One region of the Terribacillus sp. AE2B 122 genome, then DNA from elsewhere that is predicted to be linked to it. Evidence: riboswitches for the same ligand, from Rfam matches in the RefSeq annotation. Region 1 holds a riboswitch; each other region holds the start of a gene.
What was found. Region 1 has a riboswitch for cyclic di-GMP ahead of AE2B122_RS16700 (hypothetical protein). Riboswitches for the same ligand answer to the same signal wherever they lie in the genome.
Positions count from the first base shown of each region.

Region 1 (5,746 bases):
GACGAACCGACCGGAGCATTAGACTCCAAATCGACAGAGGAAATTATGTCAATTCTTGCTGAGATTAATAAAGACTGCACAACGATAGTGCTCGTTACGCATGATGTAAAGGTAGCAGCAAAAACGGAAAGAATACTGGTTATGGCAGATGGAAATATTGTTTCACAGAAGAAAATGCGTAAGTATGATGCACAGAAAGACGATAGTAAGGAAAGAGAAGAAAGCATTATAAAATGGTTAATGGAGAATGGGTTATAAGTTTTCATTGGCATAAAGTTCATATGGGAAATTTCTAAAAGAAAAGTCTATAAGAAAATTAAAAACTCGCTATTATTTTGCTAACACATGTTAAAGCGTCTTCAAAGAATGAAGATTACTCTTCTAATGAGATCGTAACAATTTCTGACGCATTAAAAAAGCGGCTGGGACAAAAGTGTTTTAGCCATATAAAAAAACCGAACTATATTGTAAATCTTCTTAAGAAAATTGCATAAGTTCGGTTTTTTGATTAGTTATCCATCTAGCGTAGGCAGAACACGGAGACTCCTGCGGGAACAGCACGAGCTGAAGACCCCGCAGTGGTGAACTTTCCACGAGGAGACTGAGGCCGTGCCCGTGGAAAGCGGAGTGTTCTGCCGAAGCGGCGCTCAAGAATAACATCCGGTCTTAAGTAATGGGAATTTAGTTATGTCCCAGCCTCTTTTTAGTACTTAAACCGGTTAACAATCGTCTGTAACTCTTCCGCTAAATCTGAAAGAGAAACAGCCGCATTCGAGATATCTTCCATGGAACTCAATTGTTCCTCTGTTGCTGAGGCAATTGCTTTAGAGTTAGATGATGTTTCTTTTGTTCCTGTTTCAAGAGTTGAGAGACTATGCTGCACGACTTCTACACCTGCAGTTAATTGCTGGGTGGCAGCTGCAACTTCTTGGATTTGAGCTGTTACTTGTCCAACAAGATTTAATATCTCACTAAACTGTTGCTGGCTTTCGCTAGCGTAACTCATGCCTGAATCCACATTTTGCTGCACGTTATGGATATTGCTTACGGTATCTTTTGAGTCCGTTTCTATTGTGGAAACTAAATGTTTAATATGGCTGGCAGATTGATTTGTTTCATCAGCCAGCTTTAGAACTTCTTCTGCTACAACGGCAAAACCTTTTCCTTGTTCTCCGGCTCGCGCAGCTTCAATGGCTGCATTTAATGCAAGGAGATTGGTTTGTTCCGAGATGTCTGTGATGAGAGAGGACATATGACTTATTTCTGTTGTGCTTCTCACTAATGACTCTAATCCGCTCCCAGCTTCTTGAACAGACTGATTGATTACAGTCATTTGTTCTGACATCATATTTACAGAAGATGCGCCCACTTCGGCTTTGTCTTTCATAAAGGAGGCATTTTCAGCAATGCTGTTTGTATTGTCTGCTACATTGGAAAGGCTCTCTAATATCTCTGTTATGGATCCGGAGCTCTGTTCTGTCATATTGCTTTGATTTGTACTAGTTAAGGCAATTTCCTTCATTGATTGTGAGATTTGGTCCGATGTAGCTCTAGACTGTTCGGAGCTTGCCGATAATTCTTCTGAAGCGGCCGCGACCTGTTGGGATGAACTACTGATTTGCTTTACGATACCTGCTAGTGAGTGAACAAAAGCATTAAAAGATGCAGCAAGCTGACCAAATTCATCCTTACTTTTAACGGCGACTTTTTGGGTCAGGTCCGCATCTCCCTGTGCAATATCTTCCAGCTGTTTATTTAGACTTCTTAGAGGTACCAAGATGGACCTTAAAAGAAGCATACTCAAAAGGATTCCTATAATGATAGAAAGTATTGTCACTGCACTAATGAACCAACCACTGACAGTTCCGTATCTATTAATCTCTGTTTCTAAATCATCTACATCATTATTTAATTGATCGACTAACTCATTTACGGATGGATCTAATACTTCCTTCCGTAATGTTCTTTCTTCTCCTAAGTGAAGGGATTCCGCTTGTTCTGGACTGGAGGCAAATTGAGATATCACCTCCTGATTGATACTCCAAAACTCTGTGAAGTTATCTCGGATATCATTCACGTTCGTCATATAATCCTGATTGTGGATGAGTGATTCCAATTGATCTAAAGTAGAGAAGATATCATCAGATTTCTCTTCCATTCCGTCTGCAAAATCCTGTTCACCAGTGATGATGAATCCTCTTTCATCATTCGATAAGCCAGCTAACCTATATTGGACATGCTTGATTTTGTTTTGAAACTCCATCTTATCCTTTAAGATATCATTCTTCTCGGTAATGGAAGAATTGATGAAAATGGATGAAACCCCAATTAATAATAAGGAAAATATTAAAATTGAAATTATCCCTAGAAGTTTTGTTTTGATTTTCACAATTAAATTCCTTTCTAATAAAAAAAGCTCTTCAAACTAACATATTAATTAGCTGCTCAAAGCTATCAAGGCGCCCAAACCGAGATACTCCTTTCTGATTAATTAATATGCACGGTATATATATCGACCAACCTAGGTAATCTTAAAGGCTCTTACGAGATATAAAAAGAGAGCTAGGTGTTCCGGGTTAATTTAAAAAGCCCCAGTTTAATCTATAGCTAGCTATTATTGTTCAATAACTGCCTCTTTCATGTCGATTAACGTCAATAATGATCGTTCGCATTAACAGCCTGTTTACAAATAATTGACCTGTCCTTAACAGGCTTCTGGTATCTTACTTATGTACCTTAATTTCTTAAAAGGGAGAGGCTTCAATGCTTAAAAAATGGATGGTAGCATTGGGAATGGTATCAGTACTTACGTTGGCGGCATGTAATAACAATGATGATGAAGATCCAGCTGATGATGAGCAAATTGAGGAACAAGAACAGGATCAAGATCAAGATACTGATGATACAGAAGAAGATACAGATCAATCTGAATAATATGTAGTGTCAAAAGGCGTTCCATCATGGGACGCCTTTTTTATTCTTACATTGGGAGCATAGAAGTGAAAAAAGGTATGAGTGTAGAAAGTAAACATATACGTAGTTACTAGCCTATATAACAAGAGGCTAAGCGCGAAACAGAGGTGATTTCTTGTTTAACACTACTAGGTACGTAAGTATGAAAACAGCGGTATTATTAGGGATTTGTTTTTACTCTTTCACAATCTTAATTCATATTTTGGTTATTAGCGGCATTCTCCCATATACATGGGTGAATGGTGGACGATCTGATTCGTTCGCAACTCAATTCCAACTATCTATCATCAGTATTATTATTTGTATTATAGGAGGACTTTTTACTTTTTTTGCTGCTGAAAACAGAGTAGGAAGATTCAATAGAGCCATAACCATTATATGTTGGTTTCTTGTTGTGCTGTGTGCAGTTGGTTTTATCCAACAACTGTTAGGAACATCCTTTGAAAAGTTGGTTTGTTCGTTCATAGTGCTTCTTGGAATTATCTCGAACTTACGGATAGCAGTTGAAATAAGAAAGTAGTAAATGAAGATATTATAACCAAAAAAAAGCGTGAAATCTCGTTCAAGAGACTTCACGCTTTTTTAACCCAATAAGGAAGGGTTTGCTGGGATGCTTTTAAGGTAGGTGATACAGCAAAATTCATTAATGATCCTGATTTATATTCAACTAGAATTTATAACAGCCTTCCATATTTGGAATTTTGATTAAATGTTTGTATGAGGACTCACCTATTCTTTTGAACTAGCTGGAACGATACTATATCGTGAACATCTTTAAACATTTAACAATTTCTATTTAAATTGTCTGTAGTTGACCGATATAAGGAAGGTAGGTGGTTTTAATGTATAGTAAATTAGACCTGCGACATCACCCTTAAAATGGTGGTTGGTGAATTAATATACCTATAAACCAGAGAGGTAGTTATAATTAGACAAGAAAATATGAGTAATTTATAATGCAAAAGGGAACGTGAAGTTGTGGTGGAGTGTATTTAGAACTATAAATCAAAATTATTAGGCAAACTTATCGAAAGATAGGGACGCAAAGCTACGAGTCTAATATCCGTATGGATGATGATAGTCGGGTTGCCAAGTATGAAATTATATCATTGGCTATCCTTGTCTATATTAGGATAGCTTTTTTTCACACTTAAGCGGTAATAATAGTTTTATCAGGCTATAGAAAAAGGAGCGAACGAAATGATAGTAGTAGATAAAAAGAAGTATAAGATGGCGATTGATGAAAATTCCAAAGAAGTACATGTCCAGGTGCATGGATTAATGAGGGAGGAAGATGCAGAAGGATATATGGTCGATTTGCAGGATACGATCAATAAAGTATCTAGAAAAGATTATACTTTTGTTGTCGATGGAACTCATCAAACACCTGTACCTTCGAAGGTTGTACCGCAGTTGGAACAAACAATGCAATTCTATTCTACTTTAGGTTTTAAAGATACAATTGTAATAAAACCTTCTTCTAAAATTGCTCAAGTGCAAATTAGGAATGCCCTTGAAAGAATTGAATTCACTGGAAGGTTTATGGATAAAGTAAATCATTCTATGTAACATCCGGTTCGCCAAATTTGCAGTTAAAAGGGAGAGTAAAACATGCAAGCAACTCAAGAATTGTATACATATGAAATTTTAACAAAGAATCAAACAGAAATGATTCAAAAAGCTGCCGAATGTCTTGCCCGTACATTTATTGGTGTTGATGTTGCAGGGAAATGGGTTCAGGAACCGATGGTTGGACAATTAAGTATAGCGTATGAAGATTTCTATGCTTTTACCAAGGATTATTTGGATTCAACTGTAGACCAAGGATATTGTGCAGTCGCTCTAGACACTGATAATCATGTTGTAGGTGTACTTGCCGGTGATACCAATGCACCCGAAATTATCGGAGAGGATGTATTCGAAGGTTCTTTCTATGATATGAATGTTATTCTTCACGTACTGGAAGACGTAGATAAACGCTTTATCGAAGACTATAAAAGACGTAGCGGAAAAGATATTTCCAATGGGGATATGTTGCACCTATTTATGTTGGGCGTGATAGCTGAACAAGAGCGTCATGAAGTAATTAAGCAATTAGGAAATAGATTGATTACAAAAGCAGCGACGCAGGGGCTGAAGGCAGTAGTGGGCGAAGCGACAAACCCTAAATCGATTCGTGTGATGGAAAAATATCACAACATGAAAAAATACCAAGATATCGAAGGTAATCATATTGTTCATATGTATAAAGACAATAGCAAACTGCAAGCCATTCCTGCGAATGTAGCTGATGGAACATACATTATTATAAGAGAACTATAAAAATATAATTCTGATTGAAACAGAAAGTAGGAGTTTAATTTATCATGGAATTTTACTTGATAGGAATAATAGTCATTCTATTGATAGCTTTAGGTTATTTTGCTTACCAATATGTTGCACTGAAACGTCGTGCACAATTTAACACTTCAGGCAGTGGCGATGAAATTATTTTGAATAGCGCTGGGAATGAGCAGCGGCTTGAGAACTTCAGCCATATAGAAAAGAAACTACTATCGTTATCAAAAGATGTGAATGAAAAAGGCATAAATCTTGCGGAAACAGGTGAATATGCTTCTGAACAAGCTGATATTGTCAGAGCAGCAATTGACGAAGTAGGCAGAGGATTAGAGAAACAATTAGTAGCCACAGAAGAAAGTGCTGCCTCCATGGAAGAAATGACACAAGCGATAGAAAATTTATCAGTTAGATCTAATCAGATTTCAGAACAATC
Region 1 covers NZ_LR700949.1:81,575-87,320, forward strand. The annotation lists gene AE2B122_RS16685 (ABC transporter ATP-binding protein) at 1-258, shown strand, start outside; gene AE2B122_RS16690 (methyl-accepting chemotaxis protein) at 704-2,389, opposite strand; gene AE2B122_RS16695 (hypothetical protein) at 2,764-2,934, shown strand; cyclic di-GMP riboswitch class I at 3,981-4,067, shown strand; gene AE2B122_RS16700 (hypothetical protein) at 4,174-4,542, shown strand; gene AE2B122_RS16705 (hypothetical protein) at 4,585-5,295, shown strand; gene AE2B122_RS16710 (methyl-accepting chemotaxis protein) at 5,340-5,746, shown strand, end outside.

Region 2 (5,746 bases), on a different contig from region 1:
CAATGCCAGAGACATGTTCGGCAAACCTAAGCGCGGTAAAGTGCAAGCCGAAAATAAAACGGAAGCTATAGAAAAGCTCCAAGCGCAGCAATTGATTGTTTTTGAGCTACGCGAGTTAAACCGTACCTTGAATAAAGAATTGTCATTCGGTAAACGAGTGAAAAAGAAAGAGTTTATCATTTTCCTGCGTCAATTGTCCACGTTGATCGAGTCTGGGGTGCCGTTGGTAGAAGCGACTGCTTTGCTGCAGGAACAAACAAAAGACAAGTTCTTAAAAGAAACCCTTAAGTATGTGCGATCTGACCTCGTTGAAGGTGTTCGTTTCTCAGATGCTGTTGCAAAGCACCCTAAGATCTTTCCGGAGCTCTTTGTCAATATGATACGTGCTGGAGAAGCGAGTGGAGAACTGGATGATGTACTCAACAAGATGGCGGTTTATTATGAGAAGCAATATGACATGAGGCAGAAAGTAATCACAGCGATGAGTTATCCATTCTTTGTCGCTTTTGTTGCAGTGGGAATCTGCATCGCGCTTCTAGTTGTTGTCTTTCCTCAATTCACAGGTATGTTTGCAAGTATGGATACCGAACTGCCAGCATATACACAATTTGTTCTTAGCTTATCGGAAGGAATGCAAAAATACTGGTATTTAGGATTTTTGTGCTTGCTGCTTTTTGTTATCTTATACAGAATTATTGTATCCAAGCCGCAGGGGAAACTATTTATGGACACAGTAAAATTGAGGATTCCAGTACTAGGAAGCTTCTATCAAAAAGCCATACTAGCCCGAATGACAAGGACAATGAGTTCGCTTTTGGAAAGCTCAGTCCCAATTTTAGATACTTTACAGATTTCAAGTCGAATCTTGCAAAATAAAGTAATGGAGCAAGTAATACAAGACTGCTACGATACAATTGAAAAAGGTGACTCGCTTGCTGGACCAATGGAAGCACACTGGGCTTTTCCGCCCATGATCACACAAATGATTCGGGTAGGAGAAAAGTCTGGATCTCTTGACGATTTACTACATCGTGCAGCCGATTTTTACGAGCAAGAGCTCGATTATGCTGCTGAAAGATTAAAAGCAATGATTGAGCCAGTTCTTATTCTTATCTTATCTGCAATGGTAGGGAGCATCGTCACAGCTGTAGTAATCCCGATGTTTTCCATGTATGAGAATATACAGTAATAAAGAACTAAAAAAATGACAAAATAAGTGTAAATATTTCATTTGGTGGGTAGATTTTCTATTAGTATTTGATATAATTTTACTAGATTGATAGGAAGCGACGATGAAATAACCTTATGTGGGCACTTGGTTATTTTGGAGCTAGTAGTGCAACCGGCCATATTGATCCATTTTGTTTCCACATGGCCGGAAACGACTACATACCAAAAGGAGTGTCCAAGAATGAGAAAGTTTTTGAGTAAGAAACTGAGGTCGGAGAAAGGTTTTACACTTGTTGAGTTACTTGCAGTTATTGTTATCTTAGGTATTTTGGCAGCAATTGCGATTCCTTCTATTTTAAATTTAATAGGTGATAGCCAAGCTAAAGGTTATAATTCTACAGCTCAACAAATGATTGAAGCTACTCGTTTGGCAGAAGCTCAGTCTGAAACTGGTGCAAAATTAGGTAATAGCATAACTTTAAAAGCGCTAATCGATGGGGATTACATTAGTGTTCCTGAAGCACCAAATGACGGAAAATATGATACTGCGAAAAGTAAGGTTACAATTGAGGGTGGACAAATGACTGCTGAAGTGTGGCTAGAAGGTGGTTCTGAAGCTGTAGGTACTGCTGGAGCTAGCGCTGAATAATTATATATAGTTGGTGAAAATCTCTCATTTTTGAGAGATTTTCGTCTTTACATAAGTAAGGAGTTCTGATATGACAAATTTTCTACTAATATATTTTATTATTTTAGGCGCCGTCCTCGGATCATTCTACAACGTCGTCGGAATGCGTGTCCCAGTAAAGAAAATGTTCCAATCCGAACGGTCTTACTGTCCAAACTGCCAGAAGCAAATAAAAGCATATGACCTAATTCCAGTAATCTCTTACATAGTGCTCCGAGGAAAATGCCGTAAATGTAAACAAAAGATTTCTCCGCTCTATCCTTTCACTGAGCTAGCGACTGGTCTACTGTTCGGATATAGCTTTTATATGATCGGACTGCAGTGGGAACTGGTTACAGCATTTTTATTAGTATCAATGGCTGCGATTTTATTTGTAACAGATATGCGGTTCATGCTCATTCCGAATAAGATCTTAATCTTCTTCCTTCCTCTATTCATCATTCTCCGTATCATCACTCCATTGGATCCCTGGTGGGACTCAATTATTGGAGCTGCTGTAGCGTTTGTCCTGCTTTTCCTCGTCATTCTATTCAGCCGGGGAGGTATGGGTGGCGGAGATTTGAAGTTATTTGTTGTGCTTGGTGTTGTATTGGGCTGGAAGGGTGTGTTACTCACTTTCTTCCTATCTTCTATTATAGGAGCTGTTATAAGTCTAGTCCTCCTATCTGCGAAGATACTCAAAAGGAAACAGGCTATACCATTTGGTCCGTATATTTTGTTAGGCGCATTGATCACTTATTTTCACGGTGACGCAATGATTAGCTGGTACATTAATTCATTCTTTTAAATGAGGGAAGAGCATGTTTAAGAAGCAAAGCAAACAAGTGTACATCATCATACAGGAAACGGTTTTGCGTTATATGGCAGGTGAACCGGCTGGCTTCCGCAAAGGAAATAATTTCGGCAGCTTAGAGCTGCCGCAGGGAACAATCCGCCAGGGGAAACTGGAGGATAGGGATCAGCTGACAAAAGCTGTTCGAAAATTAGTTGAGGAGAACAGCTGGAAAGGGCGTGAACTATTGTTCACGCTGCCAGACCAAGCTGTGACGCTGCGCCAACATCAAGTTCCGAAGCAATTGAAGCGGGAAGAAATTAAGCCATTTCTGTATACGGAGCTGGAGCATACAATTCAGCTGCCGTTTGAAGATCCGGTTTTGGATTTTGAAGTGCTTGAGGAAGGTGAAGAATCAAACACGATCCTGTTTGTTGCTTATCCGGGACAGCGTGTGGAGGCGTATCAACAAGCTTTTAAGGAAGCTGGGCTTCAGCCTGTTGCTGCAGACTTGGCTTCGATATCTCTTTATCGTTTATACATAGAACAATACAAGGAAACAATTGAGGACCATTTGCTTCTATTACAATGGAATCATAGCGGCTTGATTCTAACTGCTTTCCATCAGGATATGCCGTTATTCATCCGCCAGCCACAGACGAGCTTTGGTAATTTACAGGATCATATGGAGCAGGATTTGTTTTATCAAGAGGAAGCAGATCGGGTTCGAGCGTATTTGGAAGAACAGCTAACAGAAATCGAGCGGTTCATGGATTTCTACCGTTATTCAGTGATGAATGGCGAAGCTGGTGTTACAAAGCTGCTTGTATCCGGAGATTATGAAAACTTGGGTGACGTGATGAACGAGCTTCGGCAGCGTTTGCAGATTGAGACGATCACATTCAAGCAAGAGATGATGGACGAACTGCCGTTGGCTTATGCTGATGTGCTCGGTCTATCCATGAAGAAGCTATAAAGGGGACAGAAGAAATGCTCGAAATCAACTTACTTCGAAAACAATCAGACACGCAGCGCTCCCCGATTCTGTTCCTCAGTATTCTTGGTGGACTGATCCTCATTTGTGCTGTGATATTTACATGGCAATTGCTGGCTGCGAAAGGTCAACTATCCGATCTTGAAGCGAAGCAAGCTTCTAATCAGACTTTGCTGGATGCACAAACAACTGTCGTAGCAGGTAATAACGGAACAGCACTGCCATATAGCGTCGAATTGATGGACAAATTGCAGGGACTGGCACCAAAAGGAACAGATTTAATTAGCTACACCAGCCCTGGCACTGAGCCTATTACAGTTACACTGCTTGTTAATAGTACCGATGCTGCTGCGGATTATATTCAGCAAGTGCAGGACACGAGCTATGTATCGCGCGCTAGTTTACAATCCTTAACGCCTCAGGGAGCAGACAGTTTCCAAGCTGTCTTTACGATTACAGTTGATCAAGCAGCATGGACAAGCGAGGTGAATGGAGAATGATGAACTGGTCGGATGCATCTCAACGACGTAAAATCATGATATTTTCCTTTTTGCTTGTAATCTTGCTTACCGTGATGTGTTTTGTTCTTTATGTTATGCCTATGAAAAACGAGACAAGCATAGTAGAGACAGCAGTCGCTAATCAAGAGAGACTTCTTGACGCATCAACAGCTCCTGCCGAACAAGGGGTAGTACCAGAAGCTCCGCTTGAAAATGAACTGCTGAAAGAATTAGCGAAAATAGCAAATGCAAATGATACAACGATTACGTCCATTAATAACGATTCAGAAACTGATTCTGAGGGGGCATATGTCTATCAATTAAGTACGGCCTCTTCTGATTATAAAGCTTTGCACCAATTCTTAACCGAAGTTGATGGTATGAAACGGAAAGCCGAAATAGAACAAATTGACGTGACAAATGCTTCGGAAAATAGCTATATTGCAACGATATCTTTACGGGTATTTTATAATCCTGCTTCTTAATTCGTAGAAAAGCGTGTTTGATAGGTTCTTCCTGTCGAACACTCTTTTTTTGTCTCGACAGCATTTCTCTTACTTCTATTTCTAGCTGTGCTAGAGTTGAGCCAATCAATCATAAAAGAGGTGCCAGGATGGAAGAGAAAAAGGGTTTTTCCGTCAAGATTGGCGGTAAAAAGCAGAAGAAGCAACAGCAGCAGTCAAAGGAAGAGATGGTCGGCGAGGGAAGCTACACACTTTATGACGAAGAAGCGGCGGCAACGGTCGAAAAGGATGTTCCTGTATTAGATCAATTGCATAAGAAGAAATCAGAAAAAAATGGAGTATCTTTGTCTCCTTTTGCGAAAAAGTTGGCTGCAGCTGCACTGGGTGCTGCGCTTATAGGAGTCGTGCTAGGATTCCTGCTGCTTCGTTATACGGCGGGTATTGAATCTGAGACAAGTGGCGTGGCAGCCCCGATAGCGACAAAGGAAGCTGCTGCTAACGCTGGAGCGTTTGGTGATTTGACAGCTTACGTTGTGCAGGGAGGCGTCTATAATCAAGAGGACATCGGTCAAGATGTCGTCCAGAAATACGCAGATGCAGGGATTCCGGCGGTGCTATGGGAAAAGAACGGTCAATTCTTCTTGCTGACAGGTATGGCAGGATCTCAGGAAGAAGCTGATACACTTGGTTCCCAGCTGCAGGCGCAAGGCTATGAAAGCTATGTAAAACAATGGGATCCAGGAGTTGAAGCTGCTAGCAGTGCTTGGCTGGACGAGCTGGCCGTTTTGCTTGCTGCAGGAGATAATCAGGATCCGGCTCTTTGGAAAGCTTGGCAGGAAAAAATCCCGGCGGAAGCTGAGAGCGTTAAAACGGCATCTGATGAAGCGGTCAATGCTATGGAGCAAGGAACATTCACAGCTAGTATGATGCTGCCGGTATGGCAGGAAGCTGCTACTCTAGCAGCTGGCGGTCAATGAACTTGATTTTTTTGATCTAATTACTTCATTATCTTACAGAGAGACTTAATAAAATTTCTATTTATCAATTTGAATAGAGCGCCGTCTTCCGATAAGCTTCTCGTAACCTGTCTGCCACACAGGAATCCGAGTCAGAAGGAAGGCGGTTTTTTGTTGCATACTGAAATGGCGATAAAATCGG
Region 2 covers NZ_LR700942.1:251,706-257,451, forward strand. The annotation lists gene AE2B122_RS01240 (type II secretion system F family protein) at 1-1,189, shown strand, start outside; cyclic di-GMP riboswitch class II at 1,275-1,357, shown strand; gene AE2B122_RS01245 (competence type IV pilus major pilin ComGC) at 1,412-1,819, shown strand; gene AE2B122_RS01250 (A24 family peptidase) at 1,890-2,645, shown strand; gene pilM (type IV pilus biogenesis protein PilM) at 2,659-3,606, shown strand; gene AE2B122_RS01260 (hypothetical protein) at 3,621-4,124, shown strand; gene AE2B122_RS01265 (hypothetical protein) at 4,121-4,609, shown strand; gene AE2B122_RS01270 (SPOR domain-containing protein) at 4,738-5,565, shown strand; gene radC (DNA repair protein RadC) at 5,731-5,746, shown strand, end outside.
Region 2: linked by a shared signal. The riboswitch ahead of AE2B122_RS01245 (competence type IV pilus major pilin ComGC) and the one ahead of AE2B122_RS16700 (hypothetical protein) in region 1 are both predicted to bind cyclic di-GMP.

Region 3 (5,746 bases), on a different contig from region 1:
AAAGAAAATCCGTTCAACAACAACATCCTCGATTCTTCCATCATACTCTTCTTCCAAGCGCATTACGTTTAATGGAGAGAGATTCCCCTCAATCCGGATTCCATACTCATCTTCGAAATCCTTGCGAAGATGTGCCGGAATCAGATGAAGCGGATCCTCATGCATTGGGCAGCCTTTTATGGCATAAACTGCCCCTTCATCTGTCAGTGTATATTCCTCCAGCCCTCGTTTGAGCAAACTGACAAGCGTGGATTTCCCTCCACTTACTGGTCCCATGAGCAGAAGAATTCGTTTGCGTACATCCAGTCTCCGAGCAGCCGGATGGAAGTATTCTTCCACTAGCTTTTCAAGCGGTTCTTCCAAACCGAATAACGAGTCCTTGAAGAAGCTATAGTTTTTTACTCCATCTTCTTCTTCAATGCCTTTATGCTTGATCATGTTATATACACGGGAATGTGCAGACTGAGCAAGATAAGGCCGGTCTTTCAACAAACGCAGATAATCAGCGAGCGTTCCTTCCCAGTGGAGCTTCTCTTGTTCCTGGCGATACTGCTGTACCTTATCCAATATATTCATCATTCATTAACCTCCCAGGCATTGTTAAACAAAAGGCGATTACCTTAATGTATGCCCAGGGTTTGGCTATAATGCCAGCAAATCCATTTCACGTCTGCTTACGGCTTCTGCTTCCATCCAATTTCCATGTATGATTCGTTCGTATATTTATCCAGCATGACATCATCAAGCTGAAGTGTTTTTTTATCATTAGGGAAAATATGCATCAGCTGCGCCAGCTTCTTCACGATCTTCTTCGGATATGCTTCCGACATCTCCAGCATCAGCTGAATAGCTTCTGTTGCTGGCAATACTTCCCGATAAGTACGGGAAAGTGTCAAAGCTGAAAACGTATCGACCACAGCTAAAATCTGCAGATCCATCCCTAGTTCTGGTAAATAAGCGCCATCTGGATAGCCTTTACGATTCAGCCGTTCGTGATGACTTCGCGCATAACGACCTAGTAAAGGCTCACCTGTCTGGTGCAGGAGTGTCTCTCCTTTGACCGTATGCGTTTGTACAATTTCATATTCCTCTTTTGTCAGTGTAGATGTTTTATCGAGGATTTCGCGAGGAATTTCAAGCTTTCCGATATCGTGGAATAGATACCCTGTTGCACAAAGATCCAACTGGACGACATTCATATGGTAAGCGAGCATTGTACCGATTACAAAAACATCTAAAGAATGAATAAAAGCATAGGGATCTCTTTGCTCAAGCATATGCCAAAGACTGCTCCTCCCCATTGTCTTCAGGCTTTTGATGTACAAATCCTTCAAGAAACGAATGCTTTCTTCCTCATAAAGTAGTTTTCCATAGCGGTACTCAAAAGCGATATAAGACAAATTTGTGTAAAAATGCTTTTCCATACTCCGCTTATATGTTGCTTGATGATCAGTTTCTTTCTCCAGCAGCTGCTGAATCATCTGCTGGAGGCGATCTGTCTTGCTAAATAGATCAGTAGTTTCCTCTTCCTCGGTTTCAACGACGACCGAAGGCACTCTGTTATGCTTCAGCTGTTCCAGTAAAGCTGCAGTGACGACTGTCCCTTTATTTAATTTTGTCTTGTCTGCCAGGACAATATCACTGCCCAAATAATCACCTAGTAGTATGTCTTGGATGCGTTTACGTTTTAAAATCAATTTCATTCTCCTTTTTCAAAAAAAGCTGCCATGTCTGGCAGCCTGAGAATCCCTCTTCGTTCGCACCTGGCTGGCATAGAATCTCATCCCTTAGCCCCTCAAGTTTTGCGTAACTGCCTTTCAACAGTGCTGCCGTATATGTATGTAATTGTTTCCTGGTTGTGTTTTGCTTCCGAATCAAGCAGCTGATGATAGTCCTCTTTTGCCGGCAGCAGCTCACACATTTCCACATCTAGCGCTATCGCCAATTTACTGATGCCAACAAAAGAAATATTCCGCTTCCCGTTTTCAATATCGGAGTAGTACGATCGATTAAAACCCGCCATGCCAGCCAATTCTTCCTGTGTCAGCATCTGTTTTTTTCTCAGATAACGAAGCTTATCTCCAAATGCCCGAAGCAATAGCGTGTAATCTCTCATATTATTCATGCACTCCATTATACCTTGCCACACCAGCAAATCCACCGGATATAAGTTACATTAGTATAATGCTACCAAATAAAACTGGTGAAAGTACTATTTTTGTCCCATTTTATGCATGTCTAAACAACTATAAAAAAATAAACTGCACACTAGGTGCAGTTTAGGATAACCCATCGAAGCGCTGCTGACGAAGAGCTTCATAAATAATAATTGCTGCCGTATTCGATAGATTTAAAGATCGGACTTTATCTGTCATATGAATACGAAGACATTGCTCCTCTTTCCCTACAAGCAAATCTTTCGGAATGCCAGTCGACTCTCGACCAAAAACGAATAGCAGATCTTGATCTGTATTGCTGAAATCATAATCTGAATAATGCTTGGTACCGAAGTTCTCTATATAATAAAAGACACCTTCCGGAAATTTTTCATATAACTCTTCTATACTATCGTAGTAATGAATATCCACGTCATGCCAATAGTCCAATCCTGATCTTCTCAGCATTTTGTCATCCGTCGAGAAACCAAGCGGACGAATTAGATGCAAAGCCGTATCAGTCGCAAGGCAGGTACGTGCAATATTACCTGTATTAGCTGGGATTTCGGGTTGGAATAGTACGATATGTCTTGGCATATACTTTCACCTCTGCTTTTCAACTTTCAACCTTACCAGTATAGCACAGCAGAGATCATAGCCCAATCTGGAAAAATTTATACACAACGTTCTCTGTATAAGCCGGAGAGTCAACGTAAGCCCAATGACGCATTCTGCTGTTGGCAGTATGGGCATTGACCAACGGCTCACCCTGTGCGTTCCGGGCTACCACTATCGTATTGTGATTATAGTTCCCATCACCCTCAAAATCATAGCAAATCACATCGCCAGGCCTCAGCAGCCTCGCATCCGCTACTTCCTTACCGCGTAAGCCTTGTGTCGATCCGCTCAAATACCACCGCAAGGCATTAGCTACTGTGAAACTATAGCTCCAGTTTTCACCATTGAACCACCACCCTGAATTCCTGTCTGGTTCCCCTCGCATTGGCGCCCCGCCTGCCCGTAAGCACTGGGAGACATAATTTGTGCAATCGACTTCAAATTTCTTGTAAGCAGGATTATAATCATTCCACCATCGTTCGGCATACTGAACAGCTGCCCGTCTATCATAGGTGAATTGCCGGTCAAAATCCTGATCGTTGCTCTCAAAGACGACAAGCCCTTGTACATGAGGCTGGACAGCGTCCTCAACTCGCTCATCATGAATGATTTGTCCATCTCGCATACGAGCTCTATGCGTATGCACTTCTTCTTCATGATACGTTGCATGCTGCTTATGCACGAGAAAAGTTGCGCACAAGCGATAGGTAATGATGTCTTCCTCCCCTTCGTGTTCCTCGCTCAGAATTATTCCTTCTCCTCGAATCTGTGCAACCTTCGCCCCGTCTTTTTCATGAAAAACAATCCGGTTGACGAGCCAATTCTCATCCTTCTTCCCATCAACTCTCTGCATCCAATAATCTGCCAGCTGTTCACTCTTCCCCATCTCTATCCCTCCTGTTCTTTCTTCGATATGACATGGCATATCCTCGTAGGAGGAGCAAGCCTCCTACGACGAATACAGATAAAACAGTCATGAATGTCTCCATGCTCCCACCTCACTTGTATGTATGTAGAATCATGACAGTATATGCTTCATCAGCTTGTCTCATTCTATTAATGAAAGCGCAAACATTTTTAGTTACAAATTTGACAATTTTGTGTATCCTTATAAAAAAGGGGGAGAATACGATGTCTGATGTTTTGCAAACTATCCTTAGCCACAAATCAGTAAGATCATTTACTTCCGAGCGCCTTACAGAGGAACAGATCAAGGAACTCGTTTCCGCTGCTCAAGCAGCATCCACGTCGAGCTTCCTCCAGGCGTACTCCATCATCGGTGTTAGCGATCCTTTGGTGAAAAAAGAGCTTAGCACTTATGCAGGCAGCCAGGAATATGTCGTGAACAATGGCCACTTCTTTGTTTTTTGTGCTGATTTCTACCGCCATAAGGAAATGGCAAGCAATCTGCGGGCAGACATTTCTGAAACAATTCAAGGAACAGAAGCTTTGCTGATCGGTACAATTGATGCTTCGCTCGCTGCTCAAAATCTTGCCATTGCAGCAGAATCGATGGGGCTGGGCATTTGTTACATAGGCGGTCTTCGAAATAATCTGGCCGGTGTTTCTGCAAGCCTTGGCGTACCTGCTCAAGTATTACCGCTGTTCGGGATTGCTGTTGGCTATCCCGAAAAAGTGAATGAAAAGAAACCGCGGCTGCCGTTCGGAAGTGTTTATCATGAAAACAGATATAACGTGGATAAAGGTTTGCTGAATGCTCAGTTGGAGGAATATGACCGTACCATCCAGTCATATTATGTGGATCGGATTGAAAACAGTCGGAAGACAACCTGGACCGAGCAGGCTACAGATAATCTTCGCATCCCGAAACGTGTTTATATGAGGGATTTTATAACGCAAAAGGGTTGGGCAAAGCATTAAAATAGGGCCGCTGCAGCGGCCCTATTTTATGAAGATGTTACTGATTTAAAGAATGATTCCATATCTTCGCCTAAAAGATGCAATTGATCGATAAGCCGGCTGAAGTTATTTACTAGATCTGCTTGCTCACCGGATGCATTCCTAATTTGCTCCACACTTCCGGATAGAGCAGTAATATTATTTTTAATATTCTCTAGAGAGACGCTCATACTTTTCGTAACATCCGTCGTTTGGGAAGACAGTTTCCTGACCTCACTTGCAACAACAGCAAATCCTGCACCAGCTTTTCCAGCTCGAGCTGCTTCAATTGATGCATTCAAACCTAGGATGTTGGTCTGCTGCTGAATTTGGCAAATCTCACTTATTGATCCAACTGTTGTTTCTGTCAGAAGCATGGATTCCTGTGACTGGGCTGCGATTTCCTCGCTGGAGGCCGCAAGTTCTTCTGAATGGGCTGAAACAGTGTGCAATTTATCCTGGAGGCCGTCAATTATTTGACGCAGGTTCCCAATGTACCCTTCCATTTTTTCTTGCGCATCCAGAGGGACCGCAATTGCGAAAGCTCCAACTACCTCTTTATTGTCGTTTCGAATTGGAAAGGACTTCGCATGCAGAGGAATACCATATACTTCCCGCGGCAATAAAACCGAACCATATCGTCCCGCTAATGCGGCTTCTAAGTTTTTATCTCCGACTGGTATAGGGCTTCCCACATGAATCCCAAAATCGACCTTTGTAGTAGGCAGATAACTCAAGAACTTTTCTCTATCTGTAATTCCAATCATCGTATCGGTACCGATTATTTTTTGCAGATCTTCTGCCGACTCGACTAGGTTATGTAATAATTCCATTATGATCCCTTCGTTTCTTGTACACTTATTTAATAGAAAAAGGACAAAAGTTTTAGGTATTTCATACCACTTAAATCACAAAAAAATATCCTTGTATTCCATCTCATTACTTATACCCAGTCTTTTAAACAGCTAAACTATAAGAAATAAAAAAAGGAGCATTTAATTTATGCCCCTTTTCAGTGTGATTCTGCATATTCCTCTTCGAACTGTAGTCCTTTACGCATTTCTTCAAGTACT
Region 3 covers NZ_LR700946.1:211,938-217,683, forward strand. The annotation lists gene AE2B122_RS13455 (PrkA family serine protein kinase) at 1-576, opposite strand, end outside; gene AE2B122_RS13460 (HD-GYP domain-containing protein) at 675-1,697, opposite strand; cyclic di-GMP riboswitch class I at 1,756-1,841, opposite strand; partial or broken gene AE2B122_RS19375 (helix-turn-helix domain-containing protein) at 1,919-2,134, opposite strand; gene trmL (tRNA (uridine(34)/cytosine(34)/5-carboxymethylaminomethyluridine(34)-2'-O)-methyltransferase TrmL) at 2,280-2,753, opposite strand; gene AE2B122_RS13475 (amidase domain-containing protein) at 2,809-3,660, opposite strand; gene nfsA (oxygen-insensitive NADPH nitroreductase) at 3,906-4,655, shown strand; gene AE2B122_RS19425 (methyl-accepting chemotaxis protein) at 4,682-5,506, opposite strand; gene queG (tRNA epoxyqueuosine(34) reductase QueG) at 5,686-5,746, opposite strand, start outside.
Region 3: linked by a shared signal. The riboswitch ahead of AE2B122_RS13460 (HD-GYP domain-containing protein) and the one ahead of AE2B122_RS16700 (hypothetical protein) in region 1 are both predicted to bind cyclic di-GMP.